One region of the Streptomyces sp. 3330 genome, then DNA from elsewhere that is predicted to be linked to it. Evidence: riboswitches for the same ligand, from Rfam matches in the RefSeq annotation. Region 1 holds a riboswitch; each other region holds the start of a gene.

What was found. A riboswitch is a leader RNA that binds a small molecule or an ion and turns the genes downstream of it on or off. The one in region 1 is predicted to bind thiamine pyrophosphate.
Region 2: another riboswitch for thiamine pyrophosphate. It lies ahead of J2X68_RS21680 (thiamine ABC transporter substrate-binding protein); the one in region 1 lies ahead of thiC (phosphomethylpyrimidine synthase ThiC).
Region 3: another riboswitch for thiamine pyrophosphate. It lies ahead of thiO (glycine oxidase ThiO); the one in region 1 lies ahead of thiC (phosphomethylpyrimidine synthase ThiC).

The regions. Positions count from the first base shown of each region.
Region 1 covers NZ_JAVDVA010000010.1:93,469-98,764, reverse strand. The annotation lists gene J2X68_RS18600 (VWA domain-containing protein) at 1-298, opposite strand, end outside; gene thiC (phosphomethylpyrimidine synthase ThiC) at 564-2,390, opposite strand; TPP riboswitch at 2,383-2,572, opposite strand; gene J2X68_RS18590 (YibE/F family protein) at 3,443-4,744, shown strand; gene J2X68_RS18585 (SsgA family sporulation/cell division regulator) at 4,919-5,296, opposite strand, start outside.
Region 2 covers NZ_JAVDVA010000012.1:210,662-215,957, forward strand. The annotation lists gene J2X68_RS21665 (phosphatidate cytidylyltransferase) at 1-846, shown strand, start outside; gene J2X68_RS21670 (hypothetical protein) at 1,382-2,008, shown strand; gene rlmN (23S rRNA (adenine(2503)-C(2))-methyltransferase RlmN) at 2,178-3,284, shown strand; TPP riboswitch at 3,347-3,452, shown strand; gene J2X68_RS21680 (thiamine ABC transporter substrate-binding protein) at 3,545-4,621, shown strand; gene J2X68_RS21685 (iron ABC transporter permease) at 4,597-5,296, shown strand, end outside.
Region 3 covers NZ_JAVDVA010000001.1:11,589-16,884, forward strand. The annotation lists gene thiE (thiamine phosphate synthase) at 1-196, opposite strand, end outside; gene J2X68_RS00060 (Rv2175c family DNA-binding protein) at 274-639, opposite strand; gene J2X68_RS00065 (FAD-dependent oxidoreductase) at 699-1,946, opposite strand; gene J2X68_RS00070 (hypothetical protein) at 1,979-2,329, opposite strand; TPP riboswitch at 2,382-2,492, shown strand; gene thiO (glycine oxidase ThiO) at 2,490-3,656, shown strand; gene thiS (sulfur carrier protein ThiS) at 3,725-3,925, shown strand; gene J2X68_RS00085 (thiazole synthase) at 3,929-4,723, shown strand; gene pknB (Stk1 family PASTA domain-containing Ser/Thr kinase) at 4,862-5,296, shown strand, end outside.

The DNA of each region.
Region 1 (5,296 bases):
CGCACAGCACCACCCGCGTGATGGCGCTCTCCAGCGAGCCCAGCTCCACCTGGACGGTGTCGGTCGAGATACCGCCTTCGCTCCGCTTGCCGAGGTGGCGAACGGCGCCGGACGTGTGCTGCGGCTGGTTGTAGAAGACGAAGTCCCCGTCGTCGCGCACCCGTCCGTCCTGCGCCAGCAGCAGCGCCGAGGCGTCGATGTCCGGCCCACCGGCCCCCTCGGCCCAGCTGAGTTCGATCCGTACGTCCGGTACGTCGACCGGCAGATTGGCACCCTTGCTCAGGGATCGCGCTGTCATGCAGGCCAGTCTGCCGAGCGGACGCCCTGAGGCAACCGAACGAGCACGACACTTTCCTCCTGGACGACCGCGAAGAGCGTGCCGTCGGGCCGCGGCGCAGCGACCGGTGCCGGCGTGAGGCGGCCTCCGCGGGCATCACCCCGGCGCTCGGCCTGCACCTCGCTCGGGCCCCTCCGAAGCGCCTCCCCCGGGAGCGGCCATGCCGACACGGTGGCGGCGCCGTCCCCAGGGGTCGGACCTCGAGGACAGCGCCGGTCCGCGTACGTCAGTCAGCCAGCGGCAGGTACACCCGGTTCCCGCTCGCCGCGAACTCCCTCGACTTCTCCAGCATGCCCTCGGCGATCTCCTCCGCCGAAGCCCCCTCGGCCGCCCCGGCGCCGAACCGCTCGTTGATGCTCTGGCTGATCTTCATCGAGCAGAACTTCGGCCCGCACATCGAGCAGAAGTGGGCCGTCTTCGCCGGCTCCGCCGGGAGCGTCTCGTCGTGGAACTCCCGTGCCGTGTCCGGATCGAGGGCGAGGTTGAACTGGTCCTCCCAGCGGAACTCGAAGCGGGCGTCCGACAGCGCGTCGTCCCATTCCTGAGCGCCGGGGTGCCCCTTGGCGAGGTCGGCCGCGTGGGCGGCGATCTTGTAGGTGATCACGCCGGTCTTGACGTCGTCGCGGTTGGGCAGGCCCAGGTGTTCCTTGGGCGTGACGTAGCAGAGCATGGCCGTGCCCCACCAGGCGATCATCGCGGCGCCGATGCCGGAGGTGATGTGGTCGTACGCCGGCGCGACGTCCGTCGTCAGTGGGCCGAGCGTATAGAACGGAGCTTCATCACAGATCTCCTGCTGAAGGTCGATGTTCTCCTTGATCTTGTGCATCGGGACGTGTCCCGGGCCCTCGATCATCGTCTGAACATGGAAACGCTTCGCGATCCGGTTGAGTTCCCCGAGGGTCCTCAACTCCGCGAACTGCGCCGCGTCGTTGGCGTCCGCGATGGAGCCCGGACGCAACCCGTCGCCCAGCGAGTACGTGACGTCGTAGGCGGCGAGGATCTCGCAGAGTTCCTCGAAGTTCTCGTAGAGGAACGACTCCTTGTGGTGGGCGAGGCACCAGGCCGCCATGATCGAGCCGCCCCGCGACACGATGCCGGTCTTGCGATGGGCCGTGAGCGGGACGTACGGCAGGCGGACGCCGGCGTGGACCGTCATGTAGTCCACGCCCTGCTCGGCCTGCTCGATGACGGTGTCCTTGTAGATCTCCCAGGTCAGTTCCTCGGCCCGGCCGTCGACCTTCTCCAGCGCCTGGTACAGCGGCACCGTGCCGATGGGGACGGGGGAGTTGCGCAGCACCCACTCACGGGTCGTGTGGATGTTGCGGCCGGTCGAGAGGTCCATGACCGTGTCGGCACCCCAACGGGTCGCCCAGGTCATCTTGTCGACCTCCTCCTCGATGGAGGACGTCACCGCCGAGTTGCCGATGTTGGCGTTGACCTTCACCAGGAACCGCTTGCCGATGATCATCGGCTCGATCTCCGGGTGGTTGACGTTGGCCGGCAGGACGGCGCGGCCCGCCGCGATCTCCTCGCGGACGACCTCGGGAGAAACGTTCTCCCGGATGGCCACGAACTCCATCTCGGGTGTGATCTCCCCCCGGCGCGCATACGCGAGCTGGGTGACCGCCTCGCCGTCCCGCCCGCGGCGCGGCAGGCGCGGCCGCCCCGGGAAGACGGCGTCGAGGTTACGCAGACCGCCGCGCGGTGAGGTGTGCTTGATGCCGTCGTCCTCGGGGCGCACCGGCCGGCCGGCGTACTCCTCGGTGTCGCCGCGGGCGATGATCCAGTTCTCGCGCAGGGGCGACAGGCCCCTGCGGACGTCGGTCTCGACGAGCGGATCGGTGTACGGGCCGGAGGTGTCGTACAGGGTGACCGACTGCCCGTTGGTGAGATGCACCTGACGAACCGGCACACGTAGATCGGGGCGAGCGCCCTCGACGTACCCCTTGTGCCAGCCGATGGACTTCCCGGCCTCCGTGTCGTTCCCGTCGACCGTGCTGTCGCTGGTCGCGTTCTGCGTGAAGGCAGGCGTGCGTGCGTCCTTGTTGGTCATGAGACCTACTCCCTACGCCGGCATTACCCGGTAACAGGTTCGGCGGTCGACGCAGCGGCTACCGCCTGCCGACGTTTCATGTGAAACATCACTCGATTCGAGAGACGTTCCACGTGAAACATCGCGAAGACGGAGGTCAGCGCCCTCTCAGCCCGGTGCTCCGAGCTCCCGCGTGTGCAAAGGTTGGCTCCACGCTAGCGTCCTTTCTGGCGCGGTGAACAGAGGGCCCCTGTCGTTCTTGCGATGATCGGTCGGTGACCACGACACACCAGCCCCCGTATCCGCCGCCCGAGCCGCCCCGCCGACCGGGCGCCGCCGGTGGTCCCGGCAATGGCTCCGGAATCGGTTCTGGAAGCGGTTCCGAAAGCGGCCCCAGAGGCGACCGTGACTTCAACAGCGGTCACGACCAGCCCCGTAACCCCGACCGTGGGCCGGGCTACGCCGGTGGGCTCGGCGGACTGCGACGCGTCGGCACCGCCGGCACCGTCGGCACCCCCAGCGGTCAGGCACCCGGCTCGAGCGAACGCCCGCGCCCCGGGGCAGGGCCCGTGCCCGGTAGCGGACATCAGGACGGGCAGGGGCAGGGATACGGAAGCAGCGGGCAGGGGCAGGGGCAGGGGGCCGGGACCGACCCGGGTTACGGGAACAGCCAGGGATACGGAGACGGCCGGGGCTACTCGGACGGACCCGCCCTTCGCCAGGAGTACGGCCCTGACCGCGGTTCCGGCCCTCGTCCTGGCCCTGGCCCGCGTCCTGACTCGTTCCCTCACCCTGAACGTGGACCCGGCTCCGGCTCTGCTCCCGTCCCTGGTCCAGGCTTTGGTGACGGATACGACGCTGCCCACGAACACCGTCATGGGCACGGTCACGACGGTGGCGCCGGGAGCGGCACCGGCGGGGGCCACGGCGGCGGTCACGGCCACGGTCCGGGTGACGGACCTGGTCATGGTCCGGGCGACGGGCCCGCACCCGGTTCGGACTCCGGATCCGGCTCTGACGGCGGGCACGGGCACTCCCACGGGCACAGTCACAGCCACGGCCCTGCCGCCCCGGTGTCCCAGCACCTGCGCAAGGTCATCGCGGCCATCCTCATCCCGTTCGGGGCCGCGGTACTGGTGGGACTCGTGGTGCTGTGGCCCGGGGGAGCCCCGGCGCACGAGCGCACCGGAGTCGGCTTCGACCGGCAGACCCAGCAGGCCACGGTCACCAAGGTCGTGAGCGTGAGCTGCGCGTCGGTCAACGCCTCGGGCGACACCCCCACCGGCGACACCTCCACCGCCGAGGGCTCCTCCGCGCAGCAGCAGGCGAGCGGTACCTGCAAGCGCGCCACGATCCGGGTGGACACGGGCGACGACAAGGGCCGTACGTTCACCGAGATCGTCCAGCCCGACCAGACACGGCAGTTGGAGCAGGGCGAGAAGGTCGTGGTGGCCTACGAACCCTCCGCGCCGAAGGACCTCCAGTACTCGGTCACCGACGTGAACCGTCGCATTCCCATGGCGGTCCTGGCCATCATCTTCGCGGTCGCCGTCGTGGTCGTCGGGCGGCTGAGGGGCGTCATGGCGCTGGTCGCGCTGGCCATCAGCTTCATGGTGCTGAACTTCTTCGTCCTGCCCGCGATCCTCCAGGGGTCGAACCCGCTGGTCGTGGCGGTGGTGGGGTCGAGCGCCATCATGCTGATCGCGCTGTACCTCTGTCACGGGCTCTCGGCCCGCACCTCCGTCGCGGTGCTCGGCACGCTGATCTCGCTGCTGCTGATCGGCGTCCTCGGCTCGCTGTTCATCGACTGGGCCGCGCTCACCGGGAACACGGACGACAACACCGGTCTGATCCACGGCCTGTACCCGTCGATCGACATGAGCGGTCTGCTGCTGGCCGGCATCATCATCGGCTCTCTCGGCGTGCTCGACGACGTGACGGTCACGCAGACCTCGGCGGTCTGGGAGCTGCACGAGGCCAACCCCGCGATGGGCTGGCGGGGTCTGTACCGGGCCGGCATCCGCATCGGCCGCGACCACATCGCGTCCGTGGTCAACACGCTCGTCCTCGCCTACGCCGGTGCCGCGCTGCCGCTGCTGCTGCTCTTCTCGATCGCGCAGAGCAGTGTGGGCGCGGTCGCCAACAGCGAACTGGTCGCCGAGGAGATCGTCCGCACCCTGGTGGGCTCGATCGGTCTGGTCGCCTCCGTGCCCGTCACGACGGCCCTGGCGGCCCTGGTGGTCTCCGCCGACCGGCCGGGGTCAGGAAAGGCACCCGTGACGGCTCAGGAAGCCGTCCCAGCGGCCTCGGCGGGGGCCGCGGTCGCGGGCAGCGCACCGGCCCGGGGCGGACGGGGCAGGCGGCGCAAGCGCTGAAGGGGAGGACGCCCGGGTGGCGCCCGCGCGGGCCGACTCGGGCGCACGCCTCACCTCTCCCGGCAAGGCCGTGGCGCGCCCGCCCCACCCCATGAAGAAGCGTTACTGCACACCAGTGACCGCGCCGAAGCATCCACCGCCGCGCGTTTCGCCACCGCTCGCTTCCCGTGCATGTCAGCCGGCGCTCTGTTCCTCCGCCAGGATCCGGTCCAACGCCTCGTCCAGATGCGCGTCGAAATCGGCGAGAGCACCCTCCTGGCCCAAGGGGACCAGCTTGTCGGTGCGGTCGAGGAACGCCACGAGCGGGGCTGTCGAGGAGCGGAACAGCGCCTGGTCGCCGCCGACCTGAAGCCGGATCAGAACCTCCCCCAGCACATCGGGATCCACCGGCGAGACACGGACGTCCCCTTCGCCGCACGGTCTGCCCACCCCGTCGATGAGCAGCTCGCGCCCGAAAGCCCAGGTCACCGGGGCATCACCGGGCAGATGGAAGGTGAGGCGCACGGCGTAGGGATCGCACGACTCGTAACCCAGCTCCACCGGAATGCGGAA
Region 2 (5,296 bases), on a different contig from region 1:
GCCTCTCACCCGGCGCCCGCACCCCAGAAGAAGAGTGCGGGCCGAGACCTGGGCGCGGCCATAGGGGTCGGGGTCGGGCTCGGTGTGGTGATCATCGCGTCGCTGTTCGTCGTCAAGGCCGTGTTCATCGGCGTGATAGCGATCGCCGTGGTCGTCGGTCTGTGGGAGCTGACCAGCAGGCTCCAGGAGCGCAAGGGCATCAAGGCGCCGCTCGTGCCGCTCGCGGTCGGCGGTGCGGCGATGGTCGTCGCCGGATACGCCCGGGGTCCCGAGGGCGCGTGGGTCGCCATGGCCCTCACCGCGCTCGCGGTGCTGGTCTGGCGGATGACCGAACCGCCCGAGGGCTACCTCAAGGACGTCACCGCCGGCGTCTTCGCGGCTTTCTACGTCCCGTTCCTGGCCACGTTCGTCGCCCTGATGCTCACCGCCGACGACGGGGCGTTCCGCGTCATGACGTTCCTGGTCCTGACGGTCGTCAGCGACACGGGCGCGTACGCCGTCGGGTGGCGCTTCGGCAAGACCAAACTCGCTCCGCGCATCAGCCCGGGCAAGACCCGCGAGGGCCTGCTCGGCGCGGTGTCGTTCGCGATGGTCGCCGGCGCGCTGCTGATGCAGTTCGTGATCGACGACGGCACCTGGTGGCAGGGCCTGCTCCTCGGCCTCGCCGTCGCCGCCAGCGCCACGCTCGGCGACCTCGGCGAGTCCATGATCAAGCGGGACCTGGGCATCAAGGACATGGGCACGCTGCTCCCGGGCCACGGGGGCATCATGGACCGCCTCGACTCGCTGCTGCCCACGGCTCCCGTGGTGTGGCTGCTGCTCGTCCTGTTCGTGGGCTCCGGCTGACCCACACCGCACCACCGGCTCACGCGGGCCCCCTCCCTGTGCGTACGGGGAGGGGGCCCGCTGTGTTGTGCAGTACGGGGCAGCACGGGGCTGGAATGCGCGGAGCTCGGGCCGCCGGGAGGTCAGTACTCGACTCTGCGCCGGAGCGGGCCGCGTCCGAGATCGCGGCGTATCTCGGATCTGAGCGTCTGCAGGGCTTCCGCGTAGGAATTCGAGGCCTGCATGTACTCCGGGCTGTGTGCGTCGTGTCCGGCCGCGACGGCATTGCGTTTGCTCCGCAACGTGATGAACAAGTCGTTGGCCATGTGGACGACCGGTTCCGGCGCCAGCAGGATGAGGCGACGGCCGGGGTCGATCGGACGAGACCCTCCGGGCGGGTGCGCATGCGGAAGCCGGTCCCACCGTCCGCCATCGCCGGTCGCCGCTGCTGAGAACCGAACGTGTGCGGCCACGGCGTGGCCGGATCGCCCCCTTGTGCACCCTTCGTGTACGTGTCACACAGTTCGGAGGCGGGACCTGGGGGAGGGAGCACTGCATGTCGGTGTTGGGTGGTTATCCGGTGGGGCCGTCGGCCTGGGCCGTCGAGCGGTTCGGGCGGCATGCCGGCGCACTGGCCGCTGCGGTCCCGGTGCAACTGGCCAAGGCGCACGGGAAGGCTCATGCCGCGCATCTCGCTGCGGGGTTGAAGAAGCGGAGTCCGTACGGTGTCGCCCTTGCGGGAGTGGTGCGCGAGAACCTCGCGGAAACGGCGCGGGAGCTGGGGGAAGCCGTGCGCGACGTGCGCGGATACGAGTACGCGGTGATCAACGATCACGCGCTCTTCCCCTTCCGGTACGCGGACAGGCCGAGGCCTCTGGACCGGGCCCGGTTGCCGGCCAACGCGTCGCCCACTCGGCACCGGCTGCTCCGGGCGCACGGACCGCAGCCTCCGGAAGCCCTGTTCGACATCGGCGAGGACCTGGCGACCGAGGAGTACCTGGGGCTGCACGAGACGTTCGAGGAGCTGGGGGCTTCCACCAGGCTGGTCTGCGTGTTCTTCACGGCCGACGCCGAGAACGGCATCCATGCCATCCACTGGGGGGACTCCCACCTCGAACCCGACCGCACCTTCACCTGGCCCTACAGGGAACAGCTTCAGGTCGCTCCCATGCAGCTGGAGTGAGGGGCGGTGACGCCGCTGCCTGGGCGTGGCCGGTCGGGGCCGACTGAGTCCCGGGCCGTCCCCGGGCCGTGCGAGGCCGACCAACGCTGACAGGGGATGCCCAAGGGTGACCACCCCCACCCCCCTCTGGCCTGGGCCCCCGGCGATGATCTGCCACACTGGTCGTGTTATGCCTGCACCCGGAGAACTCACTTTCGTCGCCCCCCGCGGAGCCAAGAAGCCGCCGCGGCATCTCGCCGACCTCTCGCCCGCCGAGCGGAAGGAGGTCGTGGCGGAGATCGGGGAGAAGCCCTTCCGTGCCAAGCAGCTGTCGCAGCACTACTTCGCGCGGTACGCGCACGACCCGGCGGAGTGGACCGACATCCCCGCCGGCGCCCGCGAGAAGCTGCGTGAGGCGCTGCTGCCGGATCTGATGTCGGTCGTGCGGCACCTGTCGACGGACCAGGGGACCACCCGTAAGACGCTGTGGCGGCTGTTCGACGGCACGCTCGTCGAGTCGGTGCTGATGCGCTACCCGGACCGGGTGACCATGTGCATCAGCTCGCAGGCCGGATGCGGGATGAACTGCCCGTTCTGCGCGACCGGGCAGGCGGGGCTGGACCGCAATCTGTCCACCGCCGAGATCGTGCACCAGATCGTCGACGGGATGCGCGCCCTGCGGGACGGGGACGTGCCCGGCGGGCCCGCCAGGCTCTCCAACATCGTCTTCATGGGGATGGGCGAGCCGCTCGCCAACTACAAGCGGGTCGTCGGCGCCATCCGCGCGCTCACCGACCCGGCTCCGGACGGGCTCGGGCTGTCGCAGCGCGGCATCACCGTGTCGACGGTCGGCCTGGTGCCGGCCATCCACCGGTTCTCCGACGAGGGCTTCAAGTGCCGGCTCGCGATCTCCCTGCACGCGCCGGACGACGAGCTGCGCGACACGCTCGTCCCCGTGAACACGCGGTGGAAGGTGCGCGAGGTGCTCGACGCCGGATTCGAGTACACCGAGCGGTCCGGGCGCCGGCTGTCCATCGAGTACGCGCTGATCCGCGACATCAACGACCAGGCCTGGCGTGGGGACCGGCTCGGGCGGCTGCTGCGCGGCAAGCCCGTGCACGTCAACCTCATCCCGCTGAACCCGACCCCGGGTTCGAAGTGGACGGCCTCCCGGCCCGAGGACGAGAAGGCGTTCGTCGAGGCGATCGCCGCGCACGGCGTGCCCGTCACCGTCCGGGACACCCGAGGCCAGGAGATCGACGGGGCGTGCGGTCAGCTCGCGGCCACCGAGCGGTAGTCTGACTCCCGGTATCAGGTATGACGTATCGGGTACCAGTACGTCCGTATCAGTACATCTTCATATTCCGACAGGGGAGCGCCACAGCGCTGAGAGTGCGGGAGAGTCCGCAGACCCTCTGAACCTTGCCCAGGTCATTCTGGGTAGGAAGTTCGGTCATCACTCAAGCTGTTGCGCCCTGCCCGGGGTGCCGGCGGAACCTTCCGCGGGCCCCCGGGCAGGGCCGCGTCTCTTCCTGGTCAACCCCAGGAGGAAATCCAGTGCACACCAGGACGTTCGTGGCCGCGGCCGTCGGTCTCGGCCTCGTCACGCTGTCCGCCTGCGGATCGTCGGACGACGGCGGTTCGGCGGCGAGCTCCAAGACCGTCACCCTCGTCAGCCACGATTCGTGGGCCGTCTCCAAGAGCGTGCTCGCGGACTTCGAGAAGAAGTCCGGCTACCGGGTGAAGGTCCTCAAGGACGGCGACGCCGGGCAGGCCGTCAACAAGGCGATCCTCACCAAGGACAACCCGCAGGGCGACGTCTTCTTCGGCGTCGACAACACGCTGCTGTCGCGCGCCCTGGACAACGGGCTGTTCCAGTCGTACGAGGCGAAGGGCGCGGACCAGGTCCTGCCCGCCTACCGGGCCGACCAGAAGAAGCACCGGGTCACGCCCGTCGACACCGGCGACGTGTGCGTCAACTACGACAAGGCGTACTTCACCGCGCACAAGCTGGCCCCGCCCGCCTCCTTCGACGATCTCGTGAAGCCCGCGTACAAGAACCTGCTGGTCACCGAGAACGCCGCCACCTCCTCGCCCGGGCTCGGCTTCCTGCTGGCCACGGCCGCCGCGTACGGCGACGGAGGCTGGGCCGACTACTGGAAGAAGCTGAAGGCCAACGGCGTGAAGGTCGTCGACGGCTGGGAGCAGGCCTACAACGAGGAGTTCTCCGGGTCCGCCGGCGGGAAGAAGGCGGGCGCCGACCGGCCGCTGGTCGTCTCGTACGCCTCCTCGCCGCCCGCCGAGGTGATCTACGGCGACCCCAAGCCGTCGACCGCCCCGACCGGCGTCTCCACCGGCACCTGCTTCCGCCAGGTCGAGTACGCGGGCCTGCTGAGCAACGCCGCCAACCCCGAGGGCGGCAAGGCGCTCCTGGACTTCCTGCTCACCGAGGAGTTCCAGCAGGACATGCCGCTCAACATGTTCGTCTACCCGGTGCGGGAGGGGGCCGCGGTCCCGGCCGAGTTCACGAAGTACGGGCCGCAGGCGAAGGACCCCGAGACGCTCGACCCGGCGAAGATCGCCGACAACCGTGACGACTGGGTCAAGTCATGGACCTCGCTCGTACTGAAGTGACCGCGCGCGCGGCCCGCGCGGGGAACGCGACACGGCTCGGGCTCATGGCCCTGCCCGTCGCGTTCTTCGCGGTCTTCTTCGCCTACCCGGTCGCCGCGATCGTCGCCCGGGGGCTCGGCTCCGACGGGGGCCGGCACGTCGGCCGGCTGTGGGACGTGCTCGCGCAGTCCGACATCCGGCACGTCCTGTGGTTCACCACCTGGCAGGCGCTGGCCTCCACCGCGCTCACGCTCCTGATCGCGCTGCCCGCCGCGTACGTCTTCGCCCGCCTGGAGTTCCCGGGCAAGCAGGTGCTGCGCGCCGTCGTCACCGTGCCGTTCGTGCTGCCGACGGTCGTCGTCGGCACGGCGTTCCTGGCGCTCGTCGGGCGCGGCGGGCTGCTCGACGACCTGTGGGGCGTACGACTGGACACCACGGTGTGGGCGATCCTGCTCGCGCACGTCTTCTTCAACTACGCGGTCGTCGTACGGACCGTGGGCGGGCTGTGGTCGCAGCTCGACCCCCGGCAGGAGGAGGCGGCGCGCATGCTCGGCGCCTCCCGCCTGACGGCGTGGCGCACGGTCACCCTGCCCGCCCTCGGGCCGGCCGTCGCGGCCGCCGCGCTGATGGTCTTCCTCTTCACCTTCACCTCCTTCGGCGTGGTGCAGATCCTCGGCGGCCCCACCTTCTCCACCC
Region 3 (5,296 bases), on a different contig from region 1:
CGCAGGCGTCGGCGAACACCTCGAGGTGCTCCAGCTCCTCGGCCGCCTCGACGCCCTTGTCGCGCAACTGGACGATGTCGACGCCGCCCGCCAGGACCGCGTCCAGGAACTCCGGGAGGTCGCCCTGGCGGGTGCGCGCGTCCGTGCAGAGGTACAGCCGGGCGTCGGCCAGGCCGGTACGGGCGGTGTCAGGCATGGGAAAGTCCCCCCGGGGCGATGGCGTACGGGAGCGGGCGCCCCCGTACGCCGGGTGTGTCGGTTCGGCTGCGCGGGTCAGACGGCGAGCGCCTGGGCGCGGCGCTTCACCTCCGTGCCGCGATTCTCGCTCAGGGCCTGCGCGGGGGTGCCGGGCAGGCTCGGGTCGGGGGTGAAGAGCCACTCGAGCATCTCTTCGTCCGTGAAGCCGTCGTCCCGCAGCAGGGTCAGGGTCCCGACCAGGCCCTTGACCACCTTGTCCCCGTCGATGAAGGCGGCGGGGATGTGCAGCGCGCGGTTCTCGCCTCGGCGCACGGCGATGAGCTGGCCGTCCTTGATCAGCTGCCGGACGCGGATCACGTCGACATCCATCATGTCCGCGATGTCGGGCACGGTGAGCCAGGCGGGGACGAGAGCATCGGTCTTTGCGTCAATCTCGGTCACGGGAACAAGCCTGCCATCTGCCGCTGACAGTCGGAAACCGGGCCGGTCCGACCAGGCGGTCAGACCGCCGCCGTCGCGGCCTTCAGGGGCCTCGCCGGGTCCGCGAGGAGCCGTGGGTTCATGGGTGTGCCCGCCTGGATCAGCCGCTTTCCCTGGGCGAGGTCGCGCGCCCGGCCCACGGCCAGCAGGGCGACCAGCCGGTCGTCGCGCAGCCAGCACACCGACCAGGCCGGTCCCGCCGGGTCGCCGCGCCACAGGACGCGGTCGGCGTCGGCATGGTGTCCGGCGTACTGGACGAAGCGGCCGAACTGCTCGGACCAGAAGTACGGGACCGGGTCGTAGACGGCCAGGGGTTCGTCGGTGGCGGCGCCGACGATGTTCGCCGCGACCGTGCGCGGTCCCTGGAGGGCGTTGTCCCAGTGGTGCACGAGGAGTCGCTCGCCGTACCGGCCCGAGGGGAAGGAGGCGCAGTCGCCGACCGCGTACACATCGGGCACCGAGGTCCGCAGCTGGGCGTCGGCCACGACCTCGCCGTGGGCGCCGAGCGTGACGCCGGAGCCGGCCAGCCAGGCGGTGGCGGGGCGGGCGCCGATGCCCACGACGACGGCGCCGGCGGGCAGCCGGGTGCCGTCGTCCAGGACGACCGCACCGGGCTCGACGCGCTCCACGCGCGCGCGGGTGCGCAGATCGACGCCGCTGTCGGCGTACCAGGCGGCCATGGGGGCGGCGACCTCGGCGGGCAGCGCCCCGGCCAGCGGCCGGTCGGCGGCCTCGACCACGGTGACCGCGCAGCCGGCCTCGCGCGCGGCCGTGGCGAACTCGGCGCCGATCCAGCCGGCGCCGACGACCACGACGTCGTGCTGCCGGGCGAGCACGGGCCGCAGCCGCTCGGCGTCGTCCAGGGTGCGCAGCAGATGCACGCCGGGCACGCCCTCGGCGCCGGGCAGCCGGATCGGTTCGGCGCCGGTGGCGAGGACCAGCACGTCGTAGGGGACGGGTCCGGCCTCGGTGTCCAGCTCGTGGTCGGCGGGGCGCAGGCCGTCGACCTCGCGGCCGAGCACCAGCTCGATGCCGAGGCCCTCGAAGTCGACGTCGAAGGCGGAGCCCTCGGCGTTGCCGAGCAGGACGGCCTTGGACAGCGGGGGCCGGTCGTAGGGCTGGTGGGGCTCCGCTCCGATCAGCGTCACCGTGCCGTCGAAGCCCTGTTCCCGCAGCGCCACGGCCGTCTGCACCCCGGCCATGCCCGCGCCGACGACCACCACGCGCCGTCCGGCCGGGCCGCCCTGTTCCTGCCTCTGCTCGCTCACCTGATCACCTTAGGCGGCTGACGAAACGTCAGTCAGCCGTCGTGCGTCGTGACCTGCTCCACAACGCTGGTGCCGCTGCCCTCCTGCGACTCCCACGCCCAGCTCTCCTCGAGCCGCACCCGTCCGTCCGCGAGCTCCACGACCGTCGAGACGCAGCGCCCCGAGGACGTCGTCCCGTCGTGCTTGAGCTGTACGTACCGGAAGTCGAGCCGGTCTCCTTCGCGGGTACCCACCAGATGCCCGCGTACGACGTCGCCGCCGGCGTACTCCGCCCAGATCGCGCCGCCGCGTTCGTGGTACGTGAAGCGGGTGCGGGTGCCGACCTGGCCCGGGGCCTGGTCGGCGACGGGCGCGAGGACGAGGCCGTCCAACGAGCGGGGCATGACGAAAGGCTCCCTTACAGAGGCGCCGGAGCACGGGCTAGGGTGGCCAACGTAGAGCACACGCGGGAGTCCGGACGCACCGGGCTGAGAGGGAGGCTGGCGGCCTCCGACCGTCGAACCTGATCCGGGTCATGCCGGCGAAGGGAGGGGCTGGACGCCCATGTCGTCTTCACGTACGTCAGACGTCCTCGTCATCGGGGGCGGGATCATCGGCCTGGTCACGGCCTGGCGGGCCGCGCAGCGGGGCTTCGCCACGGCGGTCCTCGACCCGGCACCGGGCGGCGGGGCCGCCCAGGTGGCGGCCGGGATGCTGGCCGCCGTCACGGAACTGCACCACGGCGAGCAGACCCTGCTCGGCCTCAACCTGGCCTCCGCCCGCCGCTATCCGGACTTCGCGGCCGAGCTGACGGAGCTGACCGGGCACGATCTGGGCTACCGGCGCTGCGGCACGCTCGCGGTCGCGCTGGACTCCGACGACCGCGCCCATCTGCGGGAACTGCACGCCCTTCAGCAGCAGTCGGGGCTGGAGTCGGAGTGGCTGTCCGGGCGCGAGTGCCGGCGTCTGGAGCCGCTGCTGGCACCGGGGGTGCGGGGCGGGCTGCGGGTCGACGGCGACCACCAGATCGACCCGCGGCGGCTGACCGGGGCGCTGGTGGCCGCGTGCGAGCGGGCCGGGGTGGTCTTCCACCGGGCGCGGGCCGAGCGGCTGTCGGTCGCGGGCGGGCGCGCCACCGGGGCCGTCACGGCGGACGGCACGGCCCTGGAGGCGGGGCAGGTGGTGCTCGCGGGCGGCAGCCTGAGCGGACGGCTCGCGGGGGTGCCGCAGGACGTCCTGCCTCCCGTGCGGCCGGTGAAGGGCCAGGTGCTGCGGCTGGCCGTGCCGCCGCGGTACGCCCCGTTCCTGAGCCGGACCGTGCGGGCCGTGGTGCGCGGCAGCCAGGTCTACCTCGTCCCCCGGGAGAACGGCGAGCTGGTCGTCGGCGCGACCAGCGAGGAGCTGGGCTGGGACACCACGGTGACGGCGGGGGGCGTGTACGAGTTGCTGCGCGACGCCCATGAGCTGGTCCCGGGGATCACCGAGCTGCCGCTCACGGAGACGCGCGCGGGGCTGCGGCCCGGCTCCCCGGACAACGCGCCGCTGCTCGGGCCGACGGACCTCGCCGGGCTGCTGCTGGCCACCGGCCACTACCGCAACGGCGTGCTGCTGACGCCGGTGACGGGTGACGCGATGGCGCACGCCCTGGCCACCGGGGAGCTCCCGGACGAGGCCCGCCCCTTCACACCCCGGCGCTTCGGCGCCGCCGCACTCTCGGAGCAGCCCGCATGAACGCCCAGGGGAACACGCAGGAGAACACCCGGGACGACGGCCCGCGGCACGTCCGGGTGGACGCCCACGTGCACGTCTCGGTGAACGGGGAGCGGCGCGAGTTCGCCGCCGGCACGGCCCTCGACAGCGTCGTACGGTCCCTGACGCCGGCGCCCTCCGGGGTGGCCGCCGCGCTCAACGAGACCGTCGTCCCGCGCGCGCAGTGGCCGTCCACGGCACTGCGCGACGGTGACCGGGTGGAAGTGCTCACCGCGGTGCAGGGGGGCTGAGCCATGGCCGACGATCCCTTCGTCCTCGGCGGCAGGTCCTTCTCGTCCCGGCTGATCATGGGCACGGGGGGTGCGCCCAGCCTGGACGTGCTGGAGCGGGCGCTGGTGGCGTCCGGGACCGAGCTGACCACGGTCGCGATGCGCCGGGTGGACCCCTCGGTGCACGGTTCCGTGCTGTCGGTGCTGGAGCGGCTCGGCATCCGGGTGCTGCCGAACACGGCGGGCTGTTTCACCGCCGGGGAGGCCGTGCTGACCGCCCGGCTGGCGCGGGAGGCGCTGGGCACCGATCTGATCAAGCTGGAGGTCATCGCCGACGAGCGCACCCTGCTGCCGGACCCGATCGAGCTGCTGGAGGCGGCGGAGACGCTGGTGGACGACGGCTTCACGGTGCTGCCGTACACGAACGACGATCCGGTCCTGGCCCGGAAGCTGGAGGACGTGGGCTGCGCGGCGGTGATGCCGCTGGGCTCGCCGATCGGCTCCGGTCTGGGCATCCGCAACCCGCACAACTTCCAGCTGATCGTCGAGCACGCGCGCGTGCCGGTGATCCTGGACGCGGGCGCGGGCACCGCGTCGGACGTGGCACTGGCGATGGAGCTGGGGTGTGCGGGGGTGATGCTGGCGTCGGCGGTGACGCGGGCGAGGGAGCCCGAGCGGATGGCGTCGGCCATGCGGGCCGGCGTCGAGGCGGGAAGGCTGGCCCGGCTGGCCGGACGGATGCCGCCCCGGTACTTCGCGCAGGCGTCCTCGCCGGTGGAGGGCCGGGCCGTGCTGGACCCCGAGCGCCCGGCGTTCTGACCGCCCGCGCGGCTACCGTCCGGTCTTCGGATACGGGGGTCGCGGGACCCGTGGGTTGCGTCACAGGTCGGCTCCAGTCGCGCTGCGATCCCGGCGGAACCGGCGGAGGTGTCAGCGGCGGCTCGTAGACTCACCTGCGTGGACACGACCCTTCAGGACCCTCTGGTCGGGCAACTGCTCGACGGCCGGTATCGCGTAGAGGCGCGGATCGCGGTCGGCGGGATGGCCACGGTCTACCGGGCCGTGGACACCCGCCTGGACCGCGTGCTCGCGCTCAAGGTGATGCACCCGGCGCTCGCCGCCGACGGGGCGTTCGTCGATCGGTTCATCCGGGAGGCGAAGTCGGTCGCCCGGCTCGCGCACCCGAATGTCGTCCAGGTGTTCGATCAGGGCGCCGACGGGTCGTACGTCTATCTGGCCATGGAGTACATCGCCGGCTGCACGCTGCGTGACGTGCTGCGGGAGCGCGGCGCGCTCCAGCCGCGAGCCGCGCTCGACATCCTGGAGCCCGTGCTGGCCGCGCTCGGCGCCGCGCACCGGGCCGGGTTCGTGCACCGGGACATGAAGCCCGAG